Regions from separate parts of the Kineococcus endophyticus genome, predicted to be linked through region 2. Evidence: riboswitches for the same ligand, from Rfam matches in the RefSeq annotation. Region 2 holds a riboswitch; the other holds the start of a gene.

Region 1 (7,748 bases), on a different contig from region 2:
CGTGGCGCAGGAAGTCGAGGCCGAGGCCGCGCCCCTCGCTGGCGCCCGGGATGAGCCCGGGGACGTCGGCGACGGTGAAGCGCGTCGAGCCGGCCTCGACGACGCCCAGGTTCGGCACCAGCGTCGTGAACGGGTAGTCGGCGATCTTGGGCCGGGCCGCGGACAGCGCCGCGACCAGGCTGGACTTGCCGGCGCTGGGGAACCCCACGAGCGCGACGTCGGCGAGCGTCTTGAGCTCGAGCACGACGTCGGCGGCCTCGCCCGGTTCACCCAGCAGGGCGAAGCCGGGCGCCTTGCGCTTGGTCGTCGCCAGCGCCGCGTTGCCCAGGCCGCCGCGGCCGCCGGGAGCCACGACGTAGCGCGTGCCCGGACCGACCATGTCGGCGAGCAGGTCCCCGGAGGAGGACCGGACGATCGTGCCGTCCGGGACGCCGATGACGAGGTCGTCGCCCTCGGCCCCGTTGCGGTGGCTGCCCATGCCGAAGCGGCCGTCGGGCGCGCTGCGGTGCGGACGGCGGTGCAGGTCCAGCAGGGTCGTCACCTGCGGGTCGACCTCGAGGACGACGTCACCGCCGCGGCCCCCGTTGCCTCCGTCGGGCCCGCCGAGGGGCTTGAACTTCTCGCGGTGCACCGAGGCGCACCCGTTGCCGCCGTCACCGCCGGACGCGTGCAGCACGACGCGATCGACGAAGTGCGTCGACATGGTGTTCTTCTCCTCGAACTGGGGGGACCTGCGGGTGGAACGCACGAGGGGCGGACCGGATCACTCCGGTCCGCCCCTCGTGTTCACGACTGGTGCGTCGTCACTCGCCCGCGACGATGTTGACGACCTTGCGACCACGACGGGTGCCGAACTCGACGGCCCCCGGGATCAGCGCGAACAGCGTGTCGTCGCCGCCACGGCCCACACCCGCACCGGGGTGGAAGTGGGTGCCGCGCTGACGGACGAGGATCTCGCCCGCGCTGACGACCTGGCCGCCGAAGCGCTTCACACCGAGGCGCTGCGCGGCGGAGTCACGACCGTTGCGCGAGGAGCTCGCGCCCTTCTTGTGTGCCATCTGACGTCACGCCCCGATGCTGGTGATCTTGACGCGGGTGAGCTTCGCGCGGTGGCCCTGACGCTTGCGGTACCCGGTCTTGTTCTTGTACTTGAGGATGGTGATCTTGGGGCCCTTGGCCTCCTCGACCACCTCGGCGACGACCTTGACACCCGCGAGCGCCGAAGCGTCGTGAGTGACGGTCTCGCCGTCGACGAGGAGCAGGGGCTGCAGCTGCAGCGTCTCCCCGCTGGCCACGGGGACCCGGTCGATGGTCAGCACGTCGCCGACCGAGACCTTCTCCTGCCGGCCGCCGGCGCGGACGATGGCGTACACCACAACGAACCCGTTTCTCTCGTCAACAACTGGATCGCCACCGGACTGCTCACGCAGTCCGAGGCTCGCGCACGACGGCGCACCAAGGGGTAAGCGTACGGAACGCCTCCCCCCGGGGTCAAAACGGCGCGCTCACTCCCCCGCCGGCGGCGAGGCCGGCTCGGGAGCGGACGCGGAGTCGCCCGGCGCGGAGGTGTCCCGCTCCCTGCGACCGGCCGCGGCGACGGCCGCGATGGCGGCCAGGACGGCCGCGTCCTTGGCGGGCTCGTGCGCGGGCTCCTTGGCCTGCTCGCGCCCGGAGTCCTTCCCGGCGCCGCCGTCCGGACCCTCGGACTCGGCCCGGGGCGCGTCGTCGGCGGAGCGGTCGCGTCCGCGGCGGCGCCGGGACTTGCCGTTCCCGCTGCCGTTCCCGTTCCCGTTCCCGTTGCCGCCCCCACCGCCGTTCGAGGACGGTGCGGGCTGCGGTGCGGGGTTCGCGTCCGCGGCCGCGTCGAGCTCCTCGAGGACGGCGGCCAGGCCCTGACCGGTGCGCTTGCGGGTCATCTGGACGAGCCCGAGCGAGGTCACCTCCGCGACCTGGTGCTTGGTCCGGTCCCGGCCGAGGCACTCCACGAGGCGGCGCAGGACGAGGTCGCGGTTGGACTCCAGGACCATGTCGATGAAGTCGATGACGATGATCCCGCCGATGTCCCGCAGCCGCAGCTGCCGGACGATCTCCTCCGCGGCCTCGAGGTTGTTCCGCGTGACGGTCTCCTCGAGCGTCCCGCCGGCCCCGGTGAACTTCCCGGTGTTCACGTCGATGACGTGCATGGCCTCGGTCGGGTCGATGACGAGGGAACCGCCCGAGGGCAGCCAGACCTTGCGGCCCAGCGCCTTCTGCAGCTGCTCGTCGATCCGGAAGTGCTCGAAGACGTCCTGCGACCCCTCCCAGCGCTCCAGCCGCTCGGCCAGGTCCGGGGCGACGTCGGCGACGTAGCCGTGCACGGCCTCCCACGCCTGCTCGCCGGACACGACGACCTTCGTGAAGTCCTCGTTGAAGACGTCGCGCACGACGCGGACGGTGAGGTCCGGCTCGCCGTGCAGCAGCAGCGGGGCGTTCTTGCTCTGGGCCTTGGCCTGGATGGCCTCCCAGGTCGCCTGCAGGCGCTGGACGTCCGCGCGCAGCTCGTCCTCGTCCACGCCCTCGGCGGCCGTGCGGACGATGACGCCCGCCCCCGGCGGGACGACCTCCTTGAGGACCTTCTTCAGGCGCGCCCGCTCGGTGTCGGGCAGCTTGCGCGAGATGCCCGTCATGGACCCGCGCGGCACGTACACGAGGTACCGGCCGGGCAGCGACACCTGGCTCGTCAGCCGGGCCCCCTTGTGCCCGACCGGGTCCTTGGTGACCTGGACCAGCACGGGGTCGCCGGACTTCAGCGCGGCCTCGATCCGGCGCGGCTGGCCCTCGAGCCCCGCGGCGTCCCAGTTGACCTCGCCGGCGTACAGGACGGCGTTGCGCCCCTTGCCGACGTCGACGAAGGCGGCCTCCATGCTCGGCAGCACGTTCTGGACGCGGCCGAGGTACACGTTGCCGACCATCGACGTCTGCGCCTGCCGCGCCCCGTAGTGCTCGACGAGCACCTTGTCCTCGAGCACGCCGATCTGGGTGCGGTCGTCCTGCTGGCGCACGACCATCACGCGCTCGACGGCCTCGCGGCGGGCCAGGAACTCGGCCTCGGTGAGGATGGCGCGCTTGCGCCCGGCCTCTCGGCCCTCACGACGGCGCTGCTTCTTGGCCTCCAGACGGGTCGAGCCGCGCAGCGCGGTGACCTCGTCCTCGCCCGTGCCGCGGGGGCGACGCGGTTCGCGGACCCGGGTGACGGTGTTCGGCGGGTCGTCACCGGAGACGTCGTCCCCCTCGCCCGAACCACCACGACGGCGGCGGCGGCGACGACGCCGGGAGGAGCCGGACTGCTCCTCCCCGTCGTCCGGGCCGTCGGCGGAGTCGTCCTCGTCCTCGGACGCGTCCTCCGACGCGGTGTCCTCGGCGGCCTCGGCGCCGGGCTCGTCGTCCCGGTCGTCCCGGTCGTCCCGGTCGTCGCTGTCGCGGCCCCGGCTGCGGCGGCCCCGGCCACCGCGGCGACGTCGCCGGCGCGGTGCACCGCCGTCCTCGTCGCGGGTGTCCTCGTCGGACTCCTCGGACTCGTCGGAGTCCTCGCCGTCCTCGTTCTCGTCGTCGTCCGACTCGTCCTCGAGCTCGTCGCGCTCGTCGCGGCGCCCGCCGCGGGTCCGGCGCAGGTCGCGCAGGCTGTCGAGGACCTCGTCGTCGCGCGAGCGGCCCTCGGCCCCGTCGAGCGCGTCGGTGGAGTCGTCGGTGTCCACGGAGTCGTGGTCCTGACCGTGGTCCTGGTCGTCGGTGGCCCGGGCTCCGGGCGGGGGGCCGGCGGGCGCGGAGGCGCGGCGGCGGCGCGGCGGGGTCTCGGCGTCGGGCGCCTGGAAGAACAGGGCGGTGGCCCGGGCCGCGGCGTCGGCGGCCCGGTCGGCCGTCGGCTCGCCGGTGCCGCCGCGGCGGGCCCCGCGGGCGAACCCGGCGGCGCGCAGCAGGACGGGGTCGTCCATGAGGTCGGCCTGGTCCTCCTCGACCGCCTCGGCGGCGGGTGCCTCGGTGACCTCGGCGGGGACGTCGGCCGGCGCCTGGACGGGCGCCTCCTCGACGGGAGCGTCCTCGGCGGCCGCGACGGCGGGCGCCACCTCCGGCTCGGCGGGCACCTCGGCGGGTGCGCTGGCCGCCTTGCGGGCGCGGCGGCGGCGGGTGGGGGCAGGCGCCTCGGCGGCGGGCTCCTCCGGCGCGACGGCGGGCGTCTCGACGGCGGGCGTCTCGGCAGCGGGGGTCTCGGCGGCGGCGACCTCGGGGGCCGGCGCCTCGGGGGTCGCGACCTTGCGGGTGGCCCGGCGGGCGCGGCGGCGGGGCGCGGGCGTCTCGTCAGCGGCGGTCTCAACCGCCGTCTCGGTGGCCGTCTCGCTGACCGTCTCGGAGGGCGGTCCAGCAGGGGCGACGGGAGGCTCCTGCGGCGCCACGGGCGTCGCGTCGGGCTCGGTGCCGGCGACCGCGCCGGCGGCGTCGGTCGGCTCCAGGTGGGCCGGGGGGCCGGCGGGACGGCTGGCCGCCCGACGGCGGCGGGGCTTCGTCGTCCCGGCAGTCGCGGCTGCGTTCTCTTCAGGTGTGCTCGTCACGGGTGCTCCGCTTGGCCCGCAGCGTCCGCTCCACCGGTCGTCCCCGCGGACGCCCGGGCGTCCTCGTCGGAATCGCCGGGCGGGTCGACCCGCGCCCGACGGAAGTCCTGGTGCACCGGAGAGGTCGCGCGACGCGTGCTCCCCCCGGAGCCACCGGCGGTCGTCGTCCGGGGAGGGGCCGGGGCGCCTGCGAGGTCCTTCCACCAGACCGCGGCGCTGCCCGGGACCCACGCACCAGGCGACGGTCTCGACGGCGGACCGAGCGCCCGGTGTAGGGGAACGCACGGCCGTCCTCAGTGTCGCACAGCCCGCCCGGCGTGACCCTGCGCACTCGGGCACCTCGAAACGTTCCCGGAGGCCACGGCGGTCCGCTACGCTCGCCGCAACACCATCCAGAGTGGCCGAGAGACCTGGCTCGACGACGCCACAGCAACCACCGCGCGAGCGGCAGGTGCTCCCGCCAGGGGCGATGGAGGACTCGCAGTGGACAGCTGTACCCAGCTCACCCGGCGCTACCACGTCGACCTCGTGCGCACGGCCTCCATGGTCTGTCGCCCGGGCTCCCCGGCGTGCCGGGGGACGTCGCCCGCGGCCTGACCGGCCGCCGCCACCTCCCCCGGGGTCCTCGCACGACAGCACCCCCGCACCGCACGAGCGCGCCGTTCCGCGCGCACCCCCGACGGACCTCCCGTCCGCCTACCCCCGGAGCACAGCCATGTCCGCGCCCCGTCGCAGCCCCCTGTCCCCGTCCAGCTCCCGCCTCGTCGCCAGCCGCCGTCGCATCCTGTCCGGCGCCCTCGGCGTCGGCACCCTCGCCGCGACCGGCACGCTGGCCGCCTGCGGCGACGGGTCCGCGGCCTCGGGACTGGCCGCGGAGAAGGCCGTCGACCTCAAGGGCGCGACGCTCAAGCTCATGGTCAACCAGCCGCACGTGCTGGCCTTCACGGACCTGCTCGGCAAGAAGTTCGCCGACGAGTTCGGCGGCAAGCTCGAGGTCACGGCGATCCCCTACGACCAGCTGACGAGCAAGCAGATCCTCGACGTGCAGGGCGGCGACGGCGAGTTCGACGTCTTCGACTACTTCTACTTCGGTCTCGGTGAGCTGGTGAACGCCGACGCCCTCGTCGACCTCACCGAGTGGATCGGCGCCAACAGCGAGATCGGGACGGACGACTTCCTCCCGTCGATCTACGACCCCTACACGCTCATCGACGGCAAGCGCTACGGCCTGCCCTTCGACGGCGACACCCACGTCCTCTACTACAACGCCGAGGTGTTCGAGCAGTACGGCGTCGAGCCGCCCAAGACCTGGGACGAGTACGACGCGGCCGCGGAGAAGATCACGAAGGACTCCGGCGGCAAGGTCTACGGCGCGATCGTCGAGGGCCAGCAGGTCCCGATGATCCTGGGCTGCTCCTTCATCAACCGGCTCGCGGGCTACGGCGGCACGCTGGTGGACGCCGACGGCAAGCCGGCCTTCGCGGGCGAGGAGGGCCTCGCCGCCCTGCAGCACCTCATCGACGTCTCCCCCTCCGCGCTGCCGACGCCGCTGCAGACGGGCTTCGACCAGGCCAACTCGGCCTTCCTGTCCGGTCAGGGCGCCATGCTCGACACCTGGACCGACCTCGGCCTCAAGGCGCAGGACCCGTCGAGCTCCAAGATCGTCGACAAGTGGGGCGTCGTGACGCTGCCGGTCGGCGGGAAGAACACGACCCCGCGCACGGCCCTCGACGCGGGCTTCGGCCTCGGCGTCTCCAGCGCGTCCAAGCAGCAGGACAAGGCCGCGGCGTTCGTGGAGTGGGCGACGAACAAGGAGAACAACCTCCTGCTCGCTTCCACCGCCGGCTCGGGCATCGACCCGGCCCGCAAGTCGGTGCTCGACGCCGACTCGTACGCGAAGGCCGCCGGCAAGGCCACCGACGTCATCCGCGAGGGCCTGGACGGCACGCCGCTGGCGTGGCCGAGCCAGCAGGGCGCCCCCAAGGCGCTGCAGGACCTCGTCGACCAGCTGGCCCTGGCCATCCAGGGGCAGACGCAGCCGCAGGCCGCGCTCGACAAGGCCGCCGAGAGCTGGGAGAAGGAACTCGGATGACGCAGCTCGACGAACAGCGCGGGGAACGGACGCGGGCCGGGGTCCCGAGGCCCCGGCGCGGCTCCGGCGGCACACCGCGGGCGGTCCCGGGCCGGCACCGTCCGGGGCACGTCTCGACCTGGCTGGCGGCGCCCAGCCTGGCCGGGCTCGCCCTCATGCTCGTCTACCCCACGCTGTTCGTCGTCGCGCTGGCGGTGACGAAGTCGTCGCTGGCCCGGCCTCTGCAGCGGTTCACCGGCACGGACAACCTCGTGGACGCCTGGGAGTCCCTGGCCTTCGCCGGGTCCCTCGTCCGCTCCGTCGTGTTCGCCGTCGTCGCGGCCCTGGCGGCGACGCTCATCGGCGTCCTGCTGGCCCTCCTGCTGCACGCCCGGGGGACGCGCTTCGGCGTCGTCGGCACGATCCTGCTGCTGCCGCTGGTCACGCCGCCCGTCATGGTCGGGGTGGCGTGGAAGCTCATGCTGGCCCCCGTCGGCGGCGCCTTCGGCGGGTTGTTCTCCCTGCTGGGCTTCCCCGGCGCGAACCCCCTGGGTGACAGCGTCGGGGCGTTCAGCGCGCTCGTGGTCATGCACGTCTGGCAGTGGACCCCGCTCGTCACCCTGCTCGTGTTCGCGGCACTGCTCGGCGTTCCCGAGGAACTGCGCGAGGCGGCCGCGCTCGACGGCGCGGGGGCGTTCCGGTCGTTCACGAACGTCGTCTGGCCCGTGATCGCCCCGAACGTGTTCTCGGTCCTGCTGCTCGAACTCGTCATCGGCCTGAAGGTGTTCGACCTGGTGACGGTCGTGACGCAGGGCGGGCCGGGTGTCTCCACCATCGTCTCCAGCTTCGAGATCTTCAGGACGGGCATGCGCGGCAGCTACGAGATCGGCACGGCCGCGGCGGAGACCCTCGTCTTCGGCCTCGTCGTGGGCGTCCTGACCACCGTCGTCACGCTGCTGCGGGCGCGCGCCGTGAAGGCCGACCAGTGAGCGCGACCACGGTTGCGAGCACCCGGCGCGCGACGAGCCCGGCGGCGACCCTGCGCCGCGGCGGGATCCGCGTCGTCCTCGCCGTCGTCGCGTTCGTCGCGC
Region 2 (7,748 bases):
ACCGAGCAGGCCGGCGGCGGCGAGGGCGTCGAGCAGGCCGGAGGTGAAGGCGTCACCGGCGCCGACCGTGTCCACGACGGGCACGGTCGGCGCGTCGAGTTTCCACGAGCCCGCTGCCGGTGACGGCCACGGCCCCCGCGGCGCCGCGGGTGACGACCACCAGGGCCGGCCCCGTCCGGAGCCACCTCGTCGCCACGTCGACGTCCGCCTCCCCGGGGAACAGCCAGCGCAGGTCCTCGTCCGACGCCTTGACCACGTCGCCGGCGGCCACGAAGTCCTCGACGAGGGGGACCGCCTGCTCCGGACCGGAGAAGGACACCGGACGGACGTTGGGGTCGTAGCTCGTGCTGGCCACGGCCCGGGCGCTGCGGAGGAGTTCCAGCGCGGTGGCCGCACCCGGCGGAACGGAGGCACCGATCGACCCGGTGTGGACGTGGTCGAGGTCCGCGGGCAGCTGCACCCGGGGCAGCGTGGAGTCGAGGTCGAACTCGTACGTCGCGCGCCCCTCGCCGTCGACCTGCGCACGGGCGACCGACGTGGCGCCGCGGACGAGGGAACCGGGGAAGAGGTCGACGCCGGCCCCGACGAGGTGCTGCTGGAGCACCTCACCCCGTGCGTCGTCGCCGATCCGGCCCAGGAACTGCACCCGGTGTCCCAGTCGGCCGAGCCCGTGGGCGACGTTCAGGGGACTGCCGCCGGGGTGTTCGGCGCTGCGGCCGTCCTCGTGGCGGACCACGTCCACCAACGCCTCGCCGACCACCAGGACGCGGGCACCGCGGTGCGGGGAGGTGTTCACGGGGGCTCCTGGGGTCGGGGATCGGGTCAGGACTGCTCGGCCATGCTCCACATCGACCACAGCGCCGTGCGCATCCGCCGGGGTTGCTGCAGGACGGTGACGACGGCGGAGGCGACGTCGTCGGGGGCCAGGAAACCGTCCTTGACGGGATCTCCCGCCGTCCTCCCGACGCCGTCGGCGAAACCCGTGTTCACCGCCGCCGGGGCGATGGTGCTGACGCGGACGCCGCGCTCCCGCAGTTCCCGGGCCAGCGAGGTCGCCAGACCCACCTGGCCGTGCTTGCTCGCCGCGTACACGGCCTCGTCCCCTCCCCCGGTGCCCAGCCCGGCCACGGAGGCGACCAGGACGACGTCACCACCGGCGTCTTCGTCCGCCGCGCGGTCGTCGAAGTGCTGCACCGCAGCCCGGACCGCCCACACCGTCCCGAGGAGGTTCGTGTCGACGATCGCCTGCAGCACGTCGTCGGGGTAGTCGCAGATGCCGCCGAACACCCCGATGCCTGCGTTGCAGACCACCGAGTCGAGGCGACCGAACCGGTGCACGGCCTCGGCGACGGCCTGGCGGGCCGCGTCCGGGGAACGCACGTCGAGCCGCACGGCGAGGAACTGCTCCGGCGGGTGACCCGAAGCCACCAGCGTCGCCCTGCCGGGGTCGAGGTCGGCCAGCACCACCCGGGCCCCGGCCTCCAGGAGTTGCCGCGCGGTGGCGGCTCCGATGCCTGCCCCCGCGCCGGTCACCAGGACCACCGATCCGGTCAGGTCGCGGCGTTCAGCGGGCACGTGCGGTCTCCTCGTCGAGGTGGGGGTTGCGAGCGGCGGTTCAGGCGCGGCGGAGCACGAGGTCCTCGAACGTGGCGTGCGCGCGTTCGCTGTGCTCGTCGGTCTGGCAGGCGTCGAGGACGTCGGGGTGCGCGGTGAACGCCCTGATCCCGACGGCCAGGGCCTGTTCGACCGCCTGCGGGTTCCGCACGCTGGCGAGCAGAACCTGCGTCGGGCTGTCCCGCAGGGCCGCGTGCATGGCCCCGACGAGTCCGACGGGCGGTTCGCCGGTGCGGTCGGCGATCTGCCCGAAGTAGGGGGCGATCCACGCCGCGCCGACCTGTGCGGACATCGCCGCCTGGGCGACGGTGTTCACCGCGGTGATGAGCGTGGGGACGCCCGCGCGGCGCAGGACCGCGGCGGCGGAGAACCCCGCGCGCGTCGCGGTCAGCTTGACGACGACGCGGTCACCGAGGTCGGTGATGCGCGAGGCGTTGGCCACCATCTCGGACGGGCTGCTCCCCCACGTCTGGAAGAACACCTCCTCCGCACCGGCCGCCACGTAGCGGGAGTACAGCTCGGGGAAGTCGCCGGCGCCGCGGTCGGCGCGGTCGAGGATCGCCGGGTTGGACGTCACACCGCTCACCAGCCCGGCCCGGAGCAGGGCCTCGACCCGCTCGACGTCGGCGCTGTCCGCGTAGAACCTCACGCACTCCTCCAGGCGCTCAGTTGAGCGGGGGTACGCTCAACGGTGAACTGCACTATCGTGCCGCGGGAGTCCTGGTGTCAACGAAACCCGTCGGGAGGAGCCGCGTGGACAGCGCGCTGGAGGCCCTGCGAGCGACCACCGCCGCACGGCGCTACTACGTGGACGGGGCGACCAAGAGCGCGATCGCCGACGAACTGCGGGTGTCTCGGTTCAAGGTGGCGCGCCTCATCGACCGCGCGGTGAAGGACGGCATCATCACCTTCACCGTGCGCGAACCGGCCGGTGTGCAGGTGGAGAGCTCGCTGCGGCTCGCGGCGCACCTGCAGGTCCCCGAGTGCGTGGTCGTGCCCACGGCGGCCGAGGCGCCCGAACGACGACGCGCGGAACTCGGTGCGGCCGCCGCGCGGATCGTCGCCGGCCTCCTCGAGGACGGTCAGCGGCTCGGCATCACGTGGGGACGCACGTTGCGGGCGGTGGTCGACGCCCTGCCGGAACTGCCGAAGGTCGACGTCGTGCAGCTGGTCGGCGGCCTGGCCCAGGAACCCCTCGCCTCCGGCCCCGCCGACCTCGTGCGGGCGGTGGGCTCGCGCACCGCCGGCCGGGCCTGGGTCCTGCACGCCCCTCTCCTCGCCGACACCCCGGGCAGCGCCCGGACCCTGCGGGCCGAGACGTCGATCGCGGCCACCCTCGCCCTGTACGGCGGGACGGACCGCGCCGTCGTCGGCATCGGCTCCTGGCGCGGCGACGGTTCGGGGTTGCGTTCGGCGCTGCCCGCCGCGGTGCAGACCGCCTGCGACGACGCGGGTGTCGTGGCCGACGTCGGAACGACGCTCCTCGCGCAGGACGGCTCGGTCCTCGAGGTTCCCGGGCTGTCGGACCGGGCGATCTCGGTGACCACCGAGGAACTGCGCTCCATCCCCGACGTCACGGCCGTCGCGGTCGGGGAGGACCGTGCGGACGCCGTCCGGGCGGCCTGCCGCAGCGGGATCGTCCACCGCCTGGTCACCGACCACCGGACCGCCGAGGCTCTGCTCGGCTGACGTCCGAGGGCCTTCGACGAGGAGACGTCGCGCCTCCGGAACTGCCCGGGGACGGAGTTCCCGACCTGACGTCGCGCTGCAGTGCGGGACTCGGGGTTGACACGTTCGACTCCGAGTCGCTTGACTGACCACACCATCCAGAGCGGCCGAGAGACTTGGCTCGACGACGCCGCAGCAACCACCGGGTCCCACGGGTTCCGACAGGTGCTTCCGCCAAGACGATGGAGTGCGGAGGACGTCGTGCAGAACGTGAACGGAGCCGCGGAGCGACCGCGGGTCCACCTGGTGCGCCGGCGCCACGTCGACCTCGCTCGGCAGTCGAGCAGCTGCTGTCCGGCCTGACCGGACCCTCACCCCCCACCTGCGCGGCGTCGCCCGCGGGCCTACCCCACCTGCTCACCTCGCTCGCGAGCACGTCCCCCAGGAGCACTGTGCCCACCCGTCGGAGAACCCTGTCCACTGCCGCCGTTGCGGCTTCGGTCCTCTTGAGCGGCTGCGCCGCAACCTCGTCCGGGTCGGAAGGAGTGGGTCGCCGGGTCGATGGGGGGACCGCCGTCTACGCCACGGACCGGGAACCCACCTGCCTCGACCCGCACAACAGCGGGGACATGCCCCAGACCTACATCGCACGGCAGTACCTCGACAGCCTCGTCTCGGCGACCTCCGACGGTCAGGTCGTCCCGTGGCTGGCGGACAGCTGGACGATCTCCCCGGACGGTCTGACGTACGACTTCACCCTGAAGAAGGGTGTCGAATTCACCGACGGCACTCCCTTCGACGCCGCCGCGGTGGTGGCCAACTTCCACCAGATCCTCGACCCCGCGACGCAGTCGTCCACCGACCTGCTGTACCTGACGTCCTACTTCAAGCAGGCCGTGGCCGTCGACGACCACGTCGTCCGCATCGAGCTCCTGCGCCCTTACTCCCCCTTGCTCATCGCTCTGAGCCAGGCGTTCTTCGGCATGGAATCACCCAAGGCCATGGCCCGCGGCCTGGCCCAGAACTGCGTGTCGCCGGTCGGCACCGGACCCTTCGTGGTCAAGCGGTGGAACCGTGCCCGAGACGTGGAGCTCGTCGGGAACGAGAACTACAACTCCGCTCCGGCGAACGCCAAGCACCAGGGACCAGCCTACCTGGAGGGGGTGACCTGGCGGTTCCTCAAGGACAACACCACCCGCTACAGTGCGCTCGCCGGCGGTCAGGTGGACGCCATCTTCAACCTCCCCGCCGAGTCGCAGGAATCGGCGGAGTCCAATCCGGACCTGCAGCTCAGCAGCTTCGTCCACTCCGGTTCCCCCTTCAGCCTCGGTCTGAACACGCGCAGCGACGTCTTCTCCGACGTCCGCGTGCGCAAGGCGTTCGCGCACGCCTCCAACGCCCAGGCCGCCGTGCACAGCGCGTACGGCGGCGTCTACCCGTACGAGGGGAACACCATCTCCAGTGGAACCCCCTCCTACTCCGCAGCCTCGCACGACCCCTACCCCTACGACCCGGCCGAAGCCGGACGCCTCCTCGACGCGGCCGGCTGGACCGGCCGGGACTCCGAGGGGTACCGCACCAAGGACGGCCGGCGGTTGACGGTGCTGCTGCCCTACAACTCCGACAGCGGGGAGACGCCCCCCGGGGACGTCACGATCCTGCAGAACATCCAGGCGGAGGAGAAGCTCGTCGGCATCGAGGTGGACCTCGAACCCCTCGACGGTTCTTCGATGAACTCCGTCTGGGGTGACGAGACCAAGTACGACGCCCTGGGGACCTACTGGAACTCCCCCACCCCGCACGTCATGTACATCCAGTTCTCGCAGGCCACCCTCGACGTCGACAACGGCCAGAACGTGGCCTTCGACGCCGATCCCGCCCTGGACGACGTGCTGCTCAGGGCCAGTGCGACCACCGACCCGGGCACGCAGAAGGTGCTGTACGCCCAGGCGCAGCAGATGGTGGCCGACCACGCCTGGGCGGTCGGCCTCTACCCCGTCCAGACCCGACTCGCTGTGCGCAAGGAGCTGAAGGACGTCTGGATCGAGACGTCCGAGGGCGAACCGGTGCTGCACGACGCCTACCTGACGGAGTGAGACGACGATGAGCACCTCCACCCCGACCCTCGAGGTCCGGCCCGCGGTGGCCCGCCCGTCCGGTCCGCGTCGTGCCGCGGCACGCCGGTGGGCCCTGAAGCTCGCCGGCGCGATCGGCCTCCTGTGGGCTGTCGGCACGATCGTCTTCCTGCTGGGGAACCTGGTCCCGGGGGACCCCGCCGTCGCGGTGCTGGGCGGTGCGTCCCAGCACCCCACCCCGGAGGCGGTCGCAGCCGTCCGAGCGGCCTACGGGTTCGACGACCCGCTGGTCGTGCAGTACCTGCACCACCTCGCCGGGTTGGCACGCTTCGACTTCGGCGAGTCGTACACGTTCAAGCAACCCGTCGTGGAAGTCATCGGCAGCCAGTTCGGCCCGACCCTGGTGCTCACGGTGTCGGCGCTGGTCACGGCCTGGGTCCTGTCCGTCGCGTCGACGCTGCTGACGGCGGGGCGGAGCCGGTGGGCGACGACGGTGGGGTCCGGCGTCGAGGTCGTGGCCGCTGCTCTGCCCCAGTTCTGGCTGGGTCTCGTCCTGCTCGTCGTGGTCGCCGCCAAGCTCCAGTGGCTGCCGGTCATCGACAACGGGGTCGCCGGCCTGGTGCTGCCCACCCTGACCCTCGCGATCCCGCTGGCCGGTTTCCTCGGTCAGGTCACACGGGACTAGTTCGAGAAGGCGCTCGGTGAACCCTTCGTCCTGTCCGCACGGGCCCGTGGCATGTCGGTGGCGGGTGTGCGGTGGCGGCACGTCCTCCGGCACGCGGCGCTGCCCGGCATCAGCCTGTCCGGCTGGGCTCTGGGCTCGCTCATCAGCGGGGCGGTCGTCGTCGAGGCGATCTTCGCCCGGCAGGGGCTCGGTCAGGGCCTGGTCGGGGCCGTGGCGGCGCAGGACCTGCCGCTCGTCACCGGCATCACGTTCGTGGTCGCCCTCGTGTACGTGGTGGCCAACCTGCTGACCGACGCGGCGTTCGTCCTCGTCGACCCCCGTCTGCGTCACGCCCTGGGAGGCACCCGGTGACCACCGTCGAGATCGCGACCGACCCGCAGGCCCACGCCTCCCCGGGGGTGGTCCGCAGGCCACGGTCCTCCTGGCGCTCCCCCGCCCTGCTGCTCGCACTGGCGGTGATCGCGCTGGTCGCGCTGGCGGCCCTCCTCCCGGGTGCCCTCACCCGCCAGGACCCGCTCGTCATCCACCTCGACCAGAGCTTCGCCGCCCCGTCCGCGGAGCACTGGTTCGGCAACGACCAGTCCGGCCGGGACGTCTTCGCCCGTGTCGTGCACGGGACCCGGCAGTCCGTCCTCATCGGCCTCGGCGCCACCGCCCTGGCCATGGCCGGCGCGCTCGTCCTCGGACTGCTGGCCGGCCTCGGGTCGCGGTTCACCGACGGGGCCGTGAACCGCGCGGTCGAGGTCCTGTACGCCTTCCCCGGGCTCCTCCTGGCCCTCGTGCTCATCACCGTCTTCGGGAACGGCGCGCTGACGCAGATCGTCGCCGTGGGGGTGGCGTCCCTGCCGGGGTACACCCGCATGGTCCGCGGTCAGGTGCTCGCGGTGCGGTTTGCGCCGTACGTGCAGGCGGCCCGCACGCTGGGCCACCCGTCGCGGACGATCGTGGCCCGGACGATCCTGCCGAACGCCTTCCGCCCGCTCGTCGCCCTGATCACCCTCGGCGTGGGGCAGGCGATCGTCTGGGCCGCCGCACTGGGCTTCCTCGGCCTGGGCGTCCAACCCCCCGCGCCGGAGTGGGGGGCGATGCTGAACGCCGGCCGCAACTACCTCCAGCAGGCCTGGTGGCTCGACTTCTTCCCCGGTGCGGTCATCATCCTCACCACGCTCGCGGTCACCGTCCTGGGCCGCTTCCTGCAGAACGCCACCCGACCCGGGAGCCCCTCGTGAACCCACTCCACCCCAGCGACCCCCCGCAGCACGATGCCCTCGTGCGGGTCAGGGACCTGTCGGTCTCCTTCGGCGACCGCCAGGTCGTCCACGACGTGTCCTTCGACCTCACGGCGGGTACCTGCGTCGCGATCGTCGGGGAGTCCGGCTCGGGCAAGAGCGTGTCCGCCCGGTCCCTCCTGGGGCTCACCGGACCGGGTTCGACGATCCACGCCGGCGAACTCTCCTTCGCCGGTCGCGACCTGCGGGCGCTGTCCGACCGCGCCTGGCGCAGAGTCCGAGGCCGCGACATCGGCCTGGTCCTGCAGGACGCGCTGGTCTCCCTGGACCCCCTGCGCCGCGTCGGCGACGAGGTCGCCGAACCCCTGCGGCTGCACGGGGTCGGCCGCCGCCGGGAACGGCACGAGCGGGCCGTCGCCCTGCTGGGGGACGTCGGTGTGCCCGAACCCTCGTGGCGCGCCCGGCAGCGGCCGGCGG

Evidence for each region. Region 2 has a riboswitch for S-adenosylmethionine ahead of AB1207_RS12955 (putative leader peptide). Riboswitches for the same ligand answer to the same signal wherever they lie in the genome.
Region 1: another riboswitch for S-adenosylmethionine. It lies ahead of AB1207_RS00255 (ABC transporter substrate-binding protein); the one in region 2 lies ahead of AB1207_RS12955 (putative leader peptide).

The regions. Positions count from the first base shown of each region.
Region 1 covers NZ_JBFNQN010000001.1:56,917-64,664, reverse strand. The annotation lists gene obgE (GTPase ObgE) at 1-703, opposite strand, end outside; gene rpmA (50S ribosomal protein L27) at 804-1,058, opposite strand; gene rplU (50S ribosomal protein L21) at 1,065-1,376, opposite strand; gene AB1207_RS00260 (Rne/Rng family ribonuclease) at 1,506-4,586, opposite strand; SAM riboswitch class I at 4,972-5,062, shown strand; gene AB1207_RS00255 (ABC transporter substrate-binding protein) at 5,302-6,678, shown strand; gene AB1207_RS00250 (carbohydrate ABC transporter permease) at 6,675-7,646, shown strand; gene AB1207_RS00245 (carbohydrate ABC transporter permease) at 7,643-7,748, shown strand, end outside.
Region 2 covers NZ_JBFNQN010000008.1:158,268-166,015, forward strand. The annotation lists gene AB1207_RS12930 (PfkB family carbohydrate kinase) at 1-75, opposite strand, end outside; gene AB1207_RS12935 (PfkB family carbohydrate kinase) at 53-796, opposite strand; gene AB1207_RS12940 (SDR family oxidoreductase) at 823-1,575, opposite strand; gene AB1207_RS12945 (transaldolase family protein) at 1,616-2,263, opposite strand; gene AB1207_RS12950 (sugar-binding transcriptional regulator) at 2,368-3,303, shown strand; SAM riboswitch class I at 3,434-3,531, shown strand; gene AB1207_RS12955 (putative leader peptide) at 3,553-3,645, shown strand; gene AB1207_RS12960 (ABC transporter substrate-binding protein) at 3,912-5,378, shown strand; gene AB1207_RS12965 (ABC transporter permease) at 5,386-6,042, shown strand; gene AB1207_RS12970 (ABC transporter permease subunit) at 6,094-6,393, shown strand; gene AB1207_RS12975 (ABC transporter permease) at 6,390-7,271, shown strand; gene AB1207_RS12980 (dipeptide ABC transporter ATP-binding protein) at 7,313-7,748, shown strand, end outside.